2 regions of the Mesorhizobium sp. M0830 genome follow, and region 1 is predicted to be linked to the other one. Evidence: riboswitches for the same ligand, from Rfam matches in the RefSeq annotation. Region 1 holds a riboswitch; the other holds the start of a gene.
The links. A riboswitch is a leader RNA that binds a small molecule or an ion and turns the genes downstream of it on or off. The one in region 1 is predicted to bind cobalamin.
Positions count from the first base shown of each region.

Region 1 (7,446 bases):
CATTGCGCTGTTTGAAGATGCGATTGCCGGTCAGCAACTGATCGAGGTCGTCGATCGACTTCAGGAACGGGTCAATCCATTTGCCGATATCCTCGACCAGCTTCTGCGGCAGGTCCTGATGGACACCACCCGGACGGAAATAGGCGGCATGCATGCGCGAACCGGAGGCGCGCTCATAGAATACCATCAGCTTTTCGCGCTCGACGAAGCCCCACAGCGGCGGAGTCAGCGCACCGACGTCCATCGCCTGCGTCGTCACATTGAGGATGTGCGACATGATGCGGCCGATTTCGCAGTAGAGCACGCGAATCAGCTGCCCGCGCTTCGGCACGTCGATGCCGAGCAGGCGCTCAGCGGCCAGCGCGAAAGCGTGCTCCTGGTTCATCGGCGCGCAATAGTCGAGCCGGTCCAGATAGGGGATCGCCTGCAGATAGGTCTTGGCCTCGATCAGCTTTTCCGTGCCGCGATGCAAGAGCCCGATATGCGGATCGACGCGATCGACGACTTCGCCGTCGAGTTCAAGGACCAACCTCAAAACACCATGCGCCGCAGGGTGTTGAGGCCCAAAGTTGATGTTAAAATTGCGGACGGAGGTTTCAGCCATTTACTGCTTTGCCTTCTCGTCACCCGGCAGGACGTAATCAGTACCTTCCCACGGGGACAAAAAATCGAAATTGCGGAATTCCTGCTTCAATTCCACAGGCTCATAGATGACCCGCTTGGCCTCGTCGTCGTAGCGCACCTCGACGAAGCCGGTCAGAGGGAAATCCTTGCGCAGCGGGTGGCCTTCGAAACCGTAATCAGTCAGCAGGCGCCGTAGATCGGGATGGCCGGAGAACAGCACGCCGTAGAGATCGTAGGTCTCGCGCTCGAACCAGTCGGCACCCGGAAAGACGCCGGTGATCGACGGCACCATGGTTTCCTCGTCGGCCTGCACCTTGACGCGGATGCGCACATTCTGCTTCGGCGACAGGAGATGATAGACGACGTCGAAACGCTTGGCGCGTGACGGATAGTCCGCACCGCAGATGTCGATGATCGAGATGAACTGGCAGCGCGTATCGTCGCGCAGGAAGGTCATGACCTCGACCAGATCGCGCGGCTCGACGCGAACGGTAAGCTCGCCATAGGCGATATCAGCGTCATTCACGCGGTCGATCAGCTTCTCGCCGAGATAGGTCGACAGTTCGCTCAGGGATGCGGTCATGGATTTACCGTTCGATCGTGCCGGTGCGGCGGATTTTCTTCTGCAAGAGAAGAATGCCGTAAAGCAGCGCTTCGGCGCTCGGCGGGCAGCCGGGCACATAGATGTCGACCGGCACGATGCGGTCGCAGCCGCGCACCACCGAATAGGAATAGTGGTAGTAGCCGCCGCCATTGGCGCATGAGCCCATCGAGATGACGTAACGCGGCTCCGGCATCTGGTCGTAGACCTTGCGCAACGCCGGCGCCATCTTGTTGGTCAGCGTGCCGGCGACGATCATGATGTCTGACTGGCGCGGAGACGCGCGCGGCGCGACGCCGAACCTCTCCGAGTCATAGCGCGGCATCGAGGTGTGGATCATCTCGACCGCGCAGCAGGCAAGACCGAAGGTCATGAACATCAGCGAACCGCTGCGCGCCCAGGTGATCAGCGCCTCTGTCGACGTGACGAGAAAGCCCTTGTCGGCCAGTTCGTTGTTGATCTCGAGGAAGAAGGGATCGTCTCCCCCTACCGGCCGGCCGGTATTGGGATCGAGGATACCTTTAGGCTTCGGCGCGACGAGGGTGCCTGAACTGTCGTTCAATCCCATTCCAGCGCTCCTTTTTTCCATTCATACGCAAAGCCGATGGTCAGCACCGCCAGAAACACCATCATCGACCAGAAGCCGAGCATTCCGATCTTCGAGAACGACACCGCCCACGGAAAAAGGAAGGCCACTTCCAGGTCGAAGATGATGAACAGGATCGACACCAGGTAGAATCGGATGTCGAACTTCATGCGGGCGTCGTCGAACGAGTTGAAACCGCACTCGTAGGCGGAAAGCTTTTCGGGATCGGGGTTGCGGTAAGCCACCAGGAAGGGTGCGGCCAGCAGCGCCAGGCCGACAACCAGCGCCACGCCAATGAACAGGACGATGGGCAGGTATGAGCTCAAGAGTGCGTTCATGCTCGGCTTTCCGTTGGCGCCAATCCACGTTGATTACAGCACCGGACCCTAATGCGGAAGCGTGACAGTTTAACCGCTGAACCGTTTTAAGGGCCTATGCTGCAACGCGGCGAGGGTTAGCGCAGCACTTCCAGCGAAGCAAGTCAAACCTTGTTCAAAACACTGACCTGGACGGCTTATCGCGGCAAACTGGTCCGATCCGCTCCTGTTTGATTTCCTTCGCCTTTTACTCCACTTTTCTCTCCTGACATGGTTGCCGCCAAAACCCTGCTAGCATTGTCCGGAATCACCCATCATCGCCCTCAGAGTGACGCCTGCATGAAGGAAAAGATCTCGCTCCCCATGGCCCGGCGCATCGCGCTTGCCGCCCAAGGTTTTCTCGATCCCCGCCCAACAGCTACGCCCGACCGCCGCCATTTTGCCCGCGTGCTGGCTCGAACCGGTCTGCTGCAGATCGATTCCGTCAGCGCGGTGGTGCGCGCTCATTACATGCCGCTCTATTCGCGCCTTGGCCCTTACCCTCTCGCCTTGCTCGACAATGCGGCCGTGACGCGCAAGCGCACGGTCTTCGAATATTGGGCGCATGAGGCCTCTTTCCTGCCGGTCGAGACATATCCGCTGATGCGCTGGCGCATGCAACGGGCCGAGCGCGGCGACGAAATGTATCTGGGCCTCGCCAAATGGGGCCGCGAGCACGCCGCCTATGTCGAAGAGATCTACCGCCAGGTCGTCGAGCGCGGCCCGACCGCCGCCTCCGCGATCGAGGGCCAGAAGGGCTCGGGTGGCTGGTGGGGCTGGAGCCATGCCAAGCATGCCTTCGAATGGCTGTTCTGGCCGGACGCATCACCACGGCGCACCGTCGCGGTTTCGAACGCTTCTATGACCTGCCCGAGCGTGTGCTGCCGCAGGCGATCCTCGATCTTCCGGTTCCGGCCGCCGAGGACGCGCACCGCGAATTGCTGCGCATTTCCGCCCGAGCCCACGGCATCGCGACATCAGGCGATTTGCGCGACTATTTCCGCCTGTCGCCGGCCGACATGAAAGGCCGGCTGGAGGAACTGGTTGAAACAGGCGAATTGCTGCCGGTGCGCGTCGAAGGCTGGGACAAGCCCGCTTATCTTCACAAGGACGCCCGTCTGCCGCGCAAGATCGAGGCACGCACCCTGCTGGCGCCGTTCGATCCGGTGGTCTTCGAACGCTCGCGCACGGAGCGGCTGTTCGATTTCCACTACCGCATCGAAATCTACACTCCGGCCGACAAGCGGCAATACGGCTATTATGTCCTGCCGTTCCTGCTCGGCGACAGGATCGTCGCGCGCGTCGACCTCAAGGCCGACCGGCCGGCCAGTGCCCTGCGCGTCCATGCCGCCTATGCCGAGTCCGGCGCGCCGCCTGAAACCGCTGCTCAGCTCTTCGAGGAATTGAAGCAGATGCAGGGCTGGCTTGGCCTTGAGCGCATGGAAGTGACGCCCGCCGGTGACTTGGGTCCGGCGCTGGCCGCCATCGCCATGTCGTAAGCCGCGTTGACACCGCCGCCTGCAAAAGCCTAAATCCGGTACAGACGGTCTCTTCTCTTCAACGAGAGGAGCCAAGAGGGAATGCGGTGCGGGACGAAATCCCAAATCCGCGGCTGTCCCCGCAACTGTAAGCGAAGAGCCAAGGCCGAAAGCCACTGGGGTGATCCCGGGAAGGCGGCTACCCAAGGCGATGACCCGCGAGCCAGGAGACCTGCCGTCTGCGTCTATAGAATCCGATCGCCCGGCGGGTTTCCGGGCAAGGAGCACGATCTTTGGACCACGACAGCAGTTTTTCGGCTGGCACAGCGGATGTTTCGTCCGGCCATGATGATGCCTTGGCTGGCGTCACCGTGATCGTCTGCGCCTCCTGCCGCGATGAAACCGGCTCCGACGCCCATCCCCGCGCCGGCGAACTGCTGGCGGACGACACGCGACGCGCCGCGTCGGGCGACAACATTCGCATCGGCAGCGTCGAATGTCTCGGCAATTGCAAGCGGCGGCTCAGCGCCGCCATCCTGCGCGACGGGTGCTGGAGTTATGTCTTCGGCGACCTGACGGCAACCAGTGGCAGCGATCTCGTCACCGGCGCGAAGCTCTTCGCCACCTCGACCGACGGTTTGATCCCGTGGCGCGGCCGGCCCGATAGCCTGAAGCGCGGCCTTGTTGCCCGCATCCCTCCCCTCGACCTGTTGAAGGACTTGAAATGACTGCTTCCGTCTCCCGCGTCCCCTGCACCGTCGTCACCGGCTTTCTCGGCGCCGGCAAGACGACGCTGGTCCGCCATCTCCTGGAAAACGCCGGCGGCAAGCGCATTGCCATCATCGTCAACGAGTTCGGCGACATCGGCATCGACGGCGAGATCCTGAAGGGCTGCGGCATCGACACCTGCCCCGAGGAAAACATCGTCGAACTGGCCAATGGCTGCATCTGCTGCACCGTCGCCGACGATTTCGTGCCGGCGCTCGACCAGATCCTCGCGCTGACTCCGAAGGTCGACCACATCCTGATCGAGACTTCCGGCCTCGCTTTGCCCAAGCCGCTGGTCCAGGCTTTCCAGTGGCCGAGCGTGAAAAGCCGCGTGACCGTTGATGGCGTCATCGCCGTGGTCGACGGGCCGGCATTGGCCGAGGGACGCGTCGCCAACGACATGGACGCCTTGCAGGCGCAGCGCGCTCAGGATGAGACGCTCGACCACGACGATCCGGTCGAGGAGGTGTTCGAGGACCAGATCGCCTGTGCCGACCTGATCATCCTGTCGAAGAGCGACCTGATGGACGCCGCCGGCACCGCCCGCGCCAATGCCATCATTGGCGAACACTCCGCCCGCGCGGTGAAGATCGTGCCGACGTCACATGGCAAGGTGGATCCCTCCGTGCTGCTCGGCCTCGGTCTCGCCGTCGAGGACGATATCGAAAACCGCAAGTCTCATCACGACGGCGCGTTCGACCACGAGCATGACGACTTCGATACGTTCATCGTCGATATTGCCTCGATAGCCAATCCGGACGAACTGGCGAAACGCGTCGCCACGGCTGCCGAGGAAGAGAACGTGCTGCGCGTGAAGGGCTTCGTCGAGGTCGGCGGCAAGCCGATGCGGCTGCTGCTGCAGGCCGTCGGGCCGCGCGTCAACCACTACTATGACCGCGCCTGGACAGCGCAGGACGACCGCCGCTCGCGCCTTGTCGTCATCGGCCTCAAGGGGCTGAACCGCCCGGCTATCGAACGTATACTCGCCGGCTGATTTCGGACACAGGTTGCGATGCACATCCTAACCACGACATCCGCCTCGCTCGACGACCTCGCCGAGCCGGTCGATCTGCGGCAGACGCCGGCGGATATCGTGGCCCTGTCCTTCACCGACAGCGACCTCGCCGGACTGGCGGCAGCATGGAAGGCCGACGCCGACCGCCTGCCCTCGATGCGGCTGGCGGCTCTGCGCGACTTGCGCCATCCCATGTCCGTCGACCTCTGGGTCGACAGCGTCGCCCGTCACGCCAAGATCATCCTCGTCCGCATCCTCGGCGGCTACGACTGGTGGCGCTACGGCTGCGACCAGCTTGCCTCGACGGCGCGGGCGCGCGGTATAAAACTGGCGCTGCTGCCTGGCGAATGCCGCGACGAGGACCTAAGGCTGATCGAAGCCTCGACGCTGCCGCGCGAAGAACTCGACGGCTTGCTCGACTATTTCCGCGAGGGCGGCCCGGCGAATATGAGCGCGCTGGTGCGGAAGCTGGCAAGGTTAGCGGGACAGAATGAGCCTGTCGTCGAGCCGGTCGCGGTCCCGAAGGCTGGGTTTTACGAGCCCGCATGCGGAGTTGTGGAGAAGCCGGACGCATCGAGTGTTGGCGTTCCGTCACACCCCCCTCTGTCCTGCCGGACATCTCCCCCGCAAGGGGGGAGATCGGCTGTCACCAAAGCCGGCTCCTCATCTGCCCCGTCAGATAGGAATCTATCTCGGATATCCGCGATTGGCGAAATCCCTGATGACGGCGCAATCTCCCCCCTTGCGGGGGAGATGTCCGGCAGGACAGAGGGGGGTGTGACGGAACTCGACGTTGACAACGTCAACGCCCCAGTCGTGCCCATCCTGTTCTACCGCTCGATGCTGCTGGCCGCCGATGTCGCGCCCATCGACGCGCTGTTTGAGGCGCTGCGGCAGCGCGGCATCAACCCCGTCCCCATCTTCGTCTCCAGCCTCAAGGACCCAGCATCCCTGGCGTTCGTGGAAACGTCACTGGCCTTCCTGAAACCCGCCGCCATCATCACCGCTACCGCTTTCGCGTCCGGCGCGGAGCCCGGCATCGAAACCCTGTTCGACCGCGCCTGCGTGCCCGTCTTCCAGGTCATCGTCGCCACCACCCGACGCGATATCTGGGAAAACAACCAGCGCGGCCTGGCGCCCGCCGACCTCGCCATGCATGTCGTGCTGCCCGAACTCGACGGCCGCATCCTGGCCGGCGCCATTTCCTTCAAGGGCGAAAGCGAGATCGATCCCGCGCTTGGCCACCGCGCCTTCGCCAACCGACCTGAAGCGGATCGTGTGGCGCAGGTAGCTGATCGCGTTGCGGCCTTCATCCGCCTGCAGCAGACGCCACGCGCCGAGCGCAAGCTTGCCGTCCTGATCCCGGATTATCCGGTCGCCCCCGGCCGCACCGGCTACGCCGTCGGCCTCGACGTGCCGTCCAGCGTGCTGGCGATGCTGCATGACTTGAGCGAACAGGGCTATGGAGTTGAGGGGATTCCGGAGACGCCGCGTGGGTTGCTAGGGCTTCTTGAAGGTAGCAAAGATGGGCTGGGGCTGGAGGATTATCTGGACTTCTCCAAGAGCCTGCCGGCTGCGGCTGTCGCTGCCATGGAGGCGGCTTGGGGGAAGGCAGAAGGCGAGACAGGTTGGTGTGAGGCACCCCCCTCTGTCCTGCCGGACATCTCCCCCGCAAGGGGGGAGATTGAGCTGTCATCTGCGCTTCCGCCAATCTCAAACGTTGCAGGAACGGTGCAGGCGACGGCACTGCCAATCTCCCCCCTTGCGGGGGAGATGTCCGGCAGGACAGAGGGGGGTGCTCACGCGCCTACCTTCGCCAAATTCCCCTTCCGCGCCGCCACCTTCGGCAACGTCACCGTGGCACTCGCCCCAGACCGCGGCCGCTCCGCCGATCGCCGCGCCGACTATCACGACCCGACACTGCCGCCGCGCCATGCGCTGATCGCCTTCGGCCTGTGGCTGCGCAAATCGCTCGGCGTTCATGCGCTGGTCCATGTCGGCGCGCATGGCACGCTGGA
Region 1 covers NZ_JAMYOR010000004.1:87,901-95,346, forward strand. Annotated here, with positions in the region: gene NKI20_RS04235 (NADH-quinone oxidoreductase subunit D) at 1-604, opposite strand, end outside; gene NKI20_RS04240 (NADH-quinone oxidoreductase subunit C) at 605-1,207, opposite strand; gene NKI20_RS04245 (NuoB/complex I 20 kDa subunit family protein) at 1,212-1,793, opposite strand; gene NKI20_RS04250 (NADH-quinone oxidoreductase subunit A) at 1,784-2,149, opposite strand; partial or broken gene NKI20_RS04260 (winged helix-turn-helix domain-containing protein) at 2,639-3,666, shown strand; cobalamin riboswitch at 3,695-3,899, shown strand; gene NKI20_RS04265 (DUF1636 family protein) at 3,939-4,373, shown strand; gene cobW (cobalamin biosynthesis protein CobW) at 4,370-5,407, shown strand; gene NKI20_RS04275 (cobaltochelatase subunit CobN) at 5,426-7,446, shown strand, end outside.

Region 2 (7,446 bases), on a different contig from region 1:
CGTGGCTGGCAAAGCCGCCGACGGCGCCCTCCTCCACCGTCACCAGCACCTCATGCGAGCGGGCCAGCCGCCGGATCAGGTCCTCGTCGAGCGGCTTGGCGAAACGGGCATCGGCGACCGTGGTGGAAAGCCCGGCCGCACCCAGCTCCTCGGCGGCGATCAGACAATCCTGCAGTCGCGTGCCGAAGGACAGCAGCGCTACCTTGGTGCCCTCCTTGACGATGCGGCCCTTGCCGATTTCGAGAACCGAGCCGCGCTCCGGCAGGTCCACGCCGACGCCGTTGCCGCGCGGATAGCGGAAGGCGATCGGGCCGTCATCATAGCTCGCCGCGGTGCGCACCATATGGCGCAGCTCCGCCTCGTCGGCAGCGGCCATGACGACAAACCCCGGCAAGGTTGCCAGGAAGGTGGTGTCGAAAGCGCCGCAATGGGTGGCGCCGTCGGCTCCGACGAAACCAGCCCGGTCGATGGGAAACCGCACCGGCAATTTCTGGATGGCGACGTCGTGGACGACCTGGTCGTAGGCACGCTGCAGGAAGGTCGAATAGATCGCCGCGAACGGCCTATAGCCTTCGGTGGCAAGGCCGGCTGCGAAGGTCACCGCGTGCTGTTCGGCGATGCCGACATCGAAGGTCCGCGACGGGAATGCCTCGCCGAACAGGTCGAGGCCGGTGCCGCTCGGCATGGCAGCGGTGACGGCAACGATACGGTCATCCTCGCGGCCTTCCCTTACCAGGCTTTCGGCGAACACCTTGGTGTAGGCAGGCGCGTTGGCGGGCGCCTTGGCCTGCGCGCCGGTGATGACATCGAATTTGTTGACGCCGTGATATTTGTCGGCGGCGGCTTCCGCCGGCGCGTAGCCCTTGCCCTTCTGAGTGACGACATGGATCAGCACGGGGCCTTCGCCATTGTCGCGGACATTTTTCAGGACCGGGATCAGATGCTCCAGATTGTGACCGTCGATCGGGCCGATGTGATAGAAACCGAGCTCCTCGAACAGCGTGCCGCCGGTAACGTAGCCGCGTGCATGCTCGACCGCCCTTGTGATCGCGCGGTCGGCGCGTTTGCCGAGATAGGACGTCAGTTTCTTGCCGAAATCGCGCAGGCCGATATAGGCCTTGCCCGAAGCCAGACGCGCCAGATAGGCGCTCATCGCGCCGGTCGGCGGCGCGATCGACATGTCGTTGTCGTTGAGGATGACGATCAGCCGCGCATCGAGCGCGCCGGCATTGTTCATCGCCTCGTAGGCCATGCCGGCAGACATCGCACCGTCGCCGATGACAGCGATGACATTGTTGCGGCCGCCGGAGAGATCGCGAGCGGCAGCCATGCCGAGGCCGGCCGAAATCGATGTCGAGGAGTGGGCGGCGCCGAAGGGATCGTACTCGCTCTCGGCGCGGCGGGTGAAGCCCGACAGGCCCCCTTCCTGGCGCAATGTGCGGATGCGGTCACGGCGGCCGGTCAGGATCTTGTGCGGATAGGCCTGATGGCCGACGTCCCAGATAAGCCGGTCATCGGGGGTGTTGAAGACATAGTGCAGCGCCACCGTCAACTCGACCACGCCAAGGCCGGCGCCAAGATGGCCGCCGGTGTGGGAGACGGCATCGATCAGCTCGGCGCGAAGCTCGGCTGCCAATTGCGGCAGCTCGCTTTCGGCAAGCGTGCGCAGGTCGGCTGGGATGCGGACCTTGTCGAGAAGCGGCGTATGCGGCGTTGCGTTCACGGGTGCTCAGGCTTTCTGTTCATTGGCGAAATAGGCCGCCGGCCGGAGAATGTAAATGCACGTCAGTGACGCGGATCGGGCTGCGGTCCTTGGTTTGATGCATGCCGTTCTCCCAGAACCGGGTCACTTTCGGGCAACATGCATCAGCTTTCCGGCAGCGGAATGAACTCTTCCTCGTCTCCGGGAACAATATCGAAACGTCCCGTCTTCCATTCGTGCTTGGCCTGCTCGATGCGTTCCTTCGACGATGAGACGAAATTCCACCAGATGTAGCGCTGCGAGCCGAGCGAAGCGCCGCCGAACAGCATGAAATGCGCGCCGGTCTGCGACGATACGACGATCTCGTCACCGGGCCGAAACACCAGCAGCCGTTCGGCCGGGAAAGCGTCGCCCGAGATCGAGACCTCGCCTTCCAGTGTGTAGATGGCTCGTTCTTCCGCATCGGCGGGGATCTTCACGCTGGCGCCTGGCGCCAGGCGCAGATCGGCATAGAGTGTCTCTGTGTCGGCCCTGACCGGGGATCGCAGCCCTTGGAAATCACCAATGGCAATGCGGCCGCTAACGCCCTCGGCGTCGATCTCGGGCAACCGGAGTGCTGTGGTGTTCTCGAAAACCGGGGCTACATCTTCCTTGCCGTCTGGCAGCGCCAACCAGGTCTGCAGGCCGGAAATCGACATCGGCGCACCGCGCATTTCTTCAGGGGTGCGCTCAGAATGGACGATGCCGCGGCCGGCGGTCATCAGGTTTACGTCACCGGGCTGGATGACCATTTCGGTGCCGAGTGAATCGCGATGCCTTATATTGCCGTCGAACAGATAGGTGACCGTCGACAGACCGATATGCGGATGCGGGCGTACGTCGAGCGCCTGGCCGGCGCGCAGGATGGCCGGGCCCATGCGGTCGAAGAAGATGAACGGGCCGACCAACCGCCTCTTGGCGGTCGGCAGGGCGCGGCGAACCTGGAAACCGCCAATATCCTTGGCGTTGGGGATGACCATCAGTTCGATCTGGTCGCTGGCGAAGGCGTCGCCGGCCCCTGGGTCTTTCCCCGGGAAGAAGCTCATGCACTCTCCTTGTCAGCGCCAGAGGCAGCCTGGACGCTTCAGGCAAACCGGATCGCCGATTTCGCCCTTAGTTTGGCCGCCACTTCCTCGCGATTGCGAGGATGCTGATGGGTTTCGAGTGAATCGAGCAGTTCGCGCGCCGATGCCGCGATGGCTTCGACCGCGTGGTCGAAGGCATGCTGGTTCTGCTTCGAAGGCCGCGTCGTTCCGCTCAGCTTGCGGACAAACTGAAGTGCCGCGTCGCGGACTTCGTCGTTGGTCGCGGGCGGATCAAAATTGAACAGGGTCTTGATGTTTCTGCACATCGTTTCCGTATCTCCTCTTGTCCTGAGCTGTTTCAATCAAGACGAACTCTATGCTCAATCATGATCGTGTCCAAAAAGTCGGTGAGACGGCTGCGTCCCTCAGTCCGCGTCGAGCGGCTCCGTTCCAACCGGCTTGCCGTCACGCGACAGCCTGATCTTCTCGACCTTGTCCTCGGCTGCCTTCAGCAGCCGGTCGCAATGCGCCTTCAGCGCTTCGCCGCGCTCATAGATCTTGATCGACTGATCGAGCGGCACGTCGCCACGCTCAAGATCATCGACGATCTTTTCCAGCGCGTCGAGTGCCTGTTCGAAGCTCATCGCCTTCACATCGTCGTTGGTCTCACCGGCCATCATTCATCCTTTCATCAGTCGCCCGACATGGGCGGCGACCGAAAATGCCAATCCCTGCAGATCGTAACCACCCTCGAGCAGGCTGACGAGCCGGTCGCCGCTGTGACGCGCGGCGCGCTGCATCAGCTGGCCGGTCGCCCAGTCGAAATCGTCCTCGGTCAGGTTGATCTCGGCCAGCGGATCGCGGTGATGTGCGTCGAACCCGGCCGAAATGATGATCAGGTCGGGCGCGAAATTGTCGAGCGCCGGCAGCACGCGTGACAGGAAGGCATCGCGAAACACCTCGCTGCCGGTCTGCGGCGCCAGCGGTACGTTGACGATGTTGCCGGCACCGGTTTCGTTCTTCGCGCCGGTGCCGGGGTAGAGCGGCATCTGGTGCGTCGAGCAATAGAGCACCGACGGATCGTCCCAGAAAATATCCTGCGTGCCGTTGCCGTGATGCACGTCCCAGTCGACGACGGCAACACGCTCGATACCATGCTTCTTCTGCGCATAACGCGCCGCGATCGCCGCCGTATTGAACAGACAAAAACCCATCGCCGTGGTTTTTTCGGCATGGTGGCCGGGCGGCCGCGCCGCGACGAAGACATTGTCGGCGCGGCCTGCAAAGACGTCGTCGACGGCTGCATTGGCCGCACCGATTGCGGTGATCGCCGCCTGCCAGCTCTTCGGGCTGGCGGTGGTGTCGGCATCGATGCGGGCGATTCCCTCGTCGGGAATGGCGGCGCGCACGCGGGCGACGAAATCGGCGGGATGAGCATAGAGGATGGTGGCCTCGTCGCCTTCCGGCGCCTGGATACGATCGAGCGCGGCAAAAGCCTCGTCGTCCAGCACGCGCTCGATGGCGCGCAAGCGGTCCGGCCGCTCGGGATGGCCGGGCGGCGTGAGGTGCTCAAGGAAGATCGGATGGGTATAGAGACGGGTAGCCATCGTCCTAATCTAGTGACCCGGATCGGCAAAGGCCATGCACGGGCGGCCGATGACTGGGGAAAATCGCGCCTGCGTCCATTCGCGTCGCTGCAGGCATTGGCGTCGTCCGCGCTTCGGCGTAAGGTCCGTGACACTGCCTGGTGCCCGCCGCAAGCGGGAGAATCGGGAACACGGTTGAATTCCGTGGCGTGCCCAACGCTGTAAGGGGGACCGCGCCGGTATATGCCACTGTCGATGACGGGAAGGCACCGGACGCGGGTTGATCCCGAGCCAGAAGACCGGCCTGGCAGGCATCGTCATCCGCATGGTCAGGCGGTTGGCATCGATTGCAATCGCAAGGGGACAAGCGATGCCGGAACACATGACCGCTGCTGTTGGCGATGGATTTGAGCAGAATGCGCGCGATGCGGTGTATCGCGCCATGTTCACGCGGCGCGACGTCCGCAGCCATTTCCTGCCCACCGGGCTCGACGATGAGGTGCTGGCGCGGCTGCTGCTTGCCGCCCATCACGCGCCGTCGGTCGGCTTCATGCAGCCTTGGAACTTCATCGTCATTCGCGATGCCGAGCGACGGGAAAAGGTGCGCGACCTGTTCCTGGCGGCGCGCCAGCAGGAACTGCCCGCCATTGCGGAAGAGCGGCAGGCGCTCTACCGCAAACTCAAGCTGGAAGGCATTTGCGAAAGCGCGCTCAACATCTGCATCACCTGCGATCGCGAGCGTTCGAAGGGTTCGCCACTGGGACGCTCGCACAATCCGGAGATGGACCTCTATAGCACGGTCTGCGCGGTGCAGAATTTCTGGCTGGCGGCGCGCGCCGAAGGCGTCGGTGTCGGCTGGGTCAGCATCATCGAGGCGCAAGCGCTGAAAGGCCTGCTTTCTATTCCGGAGCATGTGACCCCGGTCGCCTATCTCTGCGTCGGCCGCGTCTCGGAGTTCGCGCCAAAACCTGACCTTGAAACGCATGGCTGGGGACGGCGGCTGCCGCTGCCGGAACTGATCATGAGCGAGACGTTTTCCGGGCAAGGTGAAGTGCTGCTCAAATCGACCGTGGCGCGCCTCAACACCGTTTCTGCCGCGCCGTCGAGCCCTCGCTGATCAGGGTGTCGCGCCGGCCGGTCCCCAGCGCGAGCCGCCAAAGGAGGCCAGCGCCTTGTCCTTGAGTTCCCTGAACTTCGACGACGCCTCCGCCAGCCGGGTGTCCCAGGCCGGATCTGGCACCTGGCCCGCGATGGTCTTGAAATAGACCTGCATCAGGCAAGCGATGGCGAAGGGCTCGATGAACGCCGCCTTGAAGGCCCAGGCGAAGACGATGGCTAGCACGAAGGCCCAGCCCGCCAATTGCCCTGGCATCAGGAAAAGAATGGCGGCGGCCGGCGCCAGCATCAGCAGGAAGATAACGAAGGATACGCCCCACATGATGACCGCCAGCCAGACGGCGTTCTTGACCATCACCTTGCCGTTCTGGGCATAGAGCACGACGCCTTGGCGCGCCGTCTCGAACGGCGAGGACGAATTGATGCGAATGTTGTAGCCGAGGATGATCTCGTCGACATAGGTCAGCGACAGGCGGATCACCGTGTTGATGAAGGAGACCAGACCGCTCAAACCCGGGATCGGCAGGAAGGCGGCGATGCCGCCGAGCAGGCCGGTGATGGCCCGGATGGCGCCCTTGACCAGCTGATCGACGACGAAAAGGATGTTGGCCTCGGCAAAACGCTGGGTGACGATATCCTTGGCGTAGGCGATCTGGTCCTGGCCGCCGGGAATGTCACGGCCGTCGATCAGATGGACCATCACGGCGATGTGGCCGGCCTTGACGACATAGAGGATGTATTCGCGGATCCAGTAGACGGCGATCGAGACGATGCCGAAACCGACCACCCCGCCCCACAAGGCAAAGGACATCGGCCCGTCGGGATCGGTGGAGATGTGGCCGACGCCATAGCCGACGGAGGCGCCCGTGCCGGTCGCCATGATGTAGGCCAGTGTGATGCCGAAATAGACGATCATGCGAAAGACAATGAACGGCCAGGTCCGCATCATGATGGACACCGACCTGCCGATATCGAAATCCCACATGCCCCGAATCTCCCCCTCAGAGGTGGTGAAAGAGGATGGACCCAACCCGGCGATTGTCAATTGCCGGCCGCGGCGCCGGGCCACCGATGGGATTTCAGTTCGGTTGCGAACCTGGCCTTTTGAGTAGGCCTTCGAGCAGTTGCTTGAACGCCACCACCACCTTCTTCGACGTCGCTTCGGGGTCGTTCGAATTGGCGATCCGTTGCGCCGCCTGGCTGCTCGCCCCATTGATCAGCCGCGAGGCAGTTTCGGGGTCGAGGCTGGAGACTACGACCCCCTCCTCCTGAAGCGCCGTCAGATGGCCGGTCATTGAAGCGATGCACGCATTGGCGTTCGGCCATTGTGCCGGATCCCCCAGAACGGCCGGGCCATCCCGGAACATGATGCGCTGGATTTCCGGCTCCAATGCCATCTCAATATAGGTCGTGCATTCGTCGACAAAATGCTGCCAGCGGGTCGGCGCTCTCGACGCGACCTCATCGATGCGTGCCGCCATCTCGCCGTCGATTTCGGTGATGACCGCCTGCAGCAGGCCCTTCTTGTCGCCGAAATGATGATAGAGCGCGCCGCGAGTCAGCCCGGCCGATGCGGTGAAATCATCCATCGAGGCTTCGGCATAGCCGATCGTGCCGAAAGCATGGCGGGCTGCCGCGATCAGCTTGGCACGCGTCTCGGCAATCATCTCCTTGCGGGGTTTGTGCATGGCTCCTGGCCCTATCCACATACGAACCGTATGCCAATTGACATACGCGGCGTATGCTCTATTTAACATTCATACGCATCGTATGTAATTGTCGAATCGTGCTTTGTCGAGGAACCAACCCATGCAAAATCCCTATTCGGAGATCTTTCGTGCCCCCGGAACCAAGGGCTTTGCCGCCGCGGGCTTCATAGCGCGCCTGCCGATCGCCATGGCGCCAATCGGTATCGTGGCAATGCTGTCGCAGACGCGCGGCGAATATTGGCTGGCCGGCGCCGTCGCCGCGACATTCG
Region 2 covers NZ_JAMYOR010000018.1:95,883-103,328, forward strand. Annotated here, with positions in the region: gene dxs (1-deoxy-D-xylulose-5-phosphate synthase) at 1-1,723, opposite strand, end outside; gene NKI20_RS13780 (pirin family protein) at 1,867-2,787, opposite strand; gene NKI20_RS13785 (DUF2277 domain-containing protein) at 2,826-3,092, opposite strand; gene NKI20_RS13790 (exodeoxyribonuclease VII small subunit) at 3,192-3,443, opposite strand; gene NKI20_RS13795 (histone deacetylase family protein) at 3,447-4,373, opposite strand; cobalamin riboswitch at 4,495-4,674, shown strand; gene bluB (5,6-dimethylbenzimidazole synthase) at 4,723-5,469, shown strand; gene NKI20_RS13805 (hypothetical protein) at 5,470-6,453, opposite strand; gene NKI20_RS13810 (TetR/AcrR family transcriptional regulator) at 6,548-7,156, opposite strand; gene NKI20_RS13815 (MFS transporter) at 7,278-7,446, shown strand, end outside.
Region 2: it holds a riboswitch for cobalamin, as region 1 does, so the genes downstream of both, bluB (5,6-dimethylbenzimidazole synthase) here and NKI20_RS04265 (DUF1636 family protein) in region 1, are expected to answer to the same signal.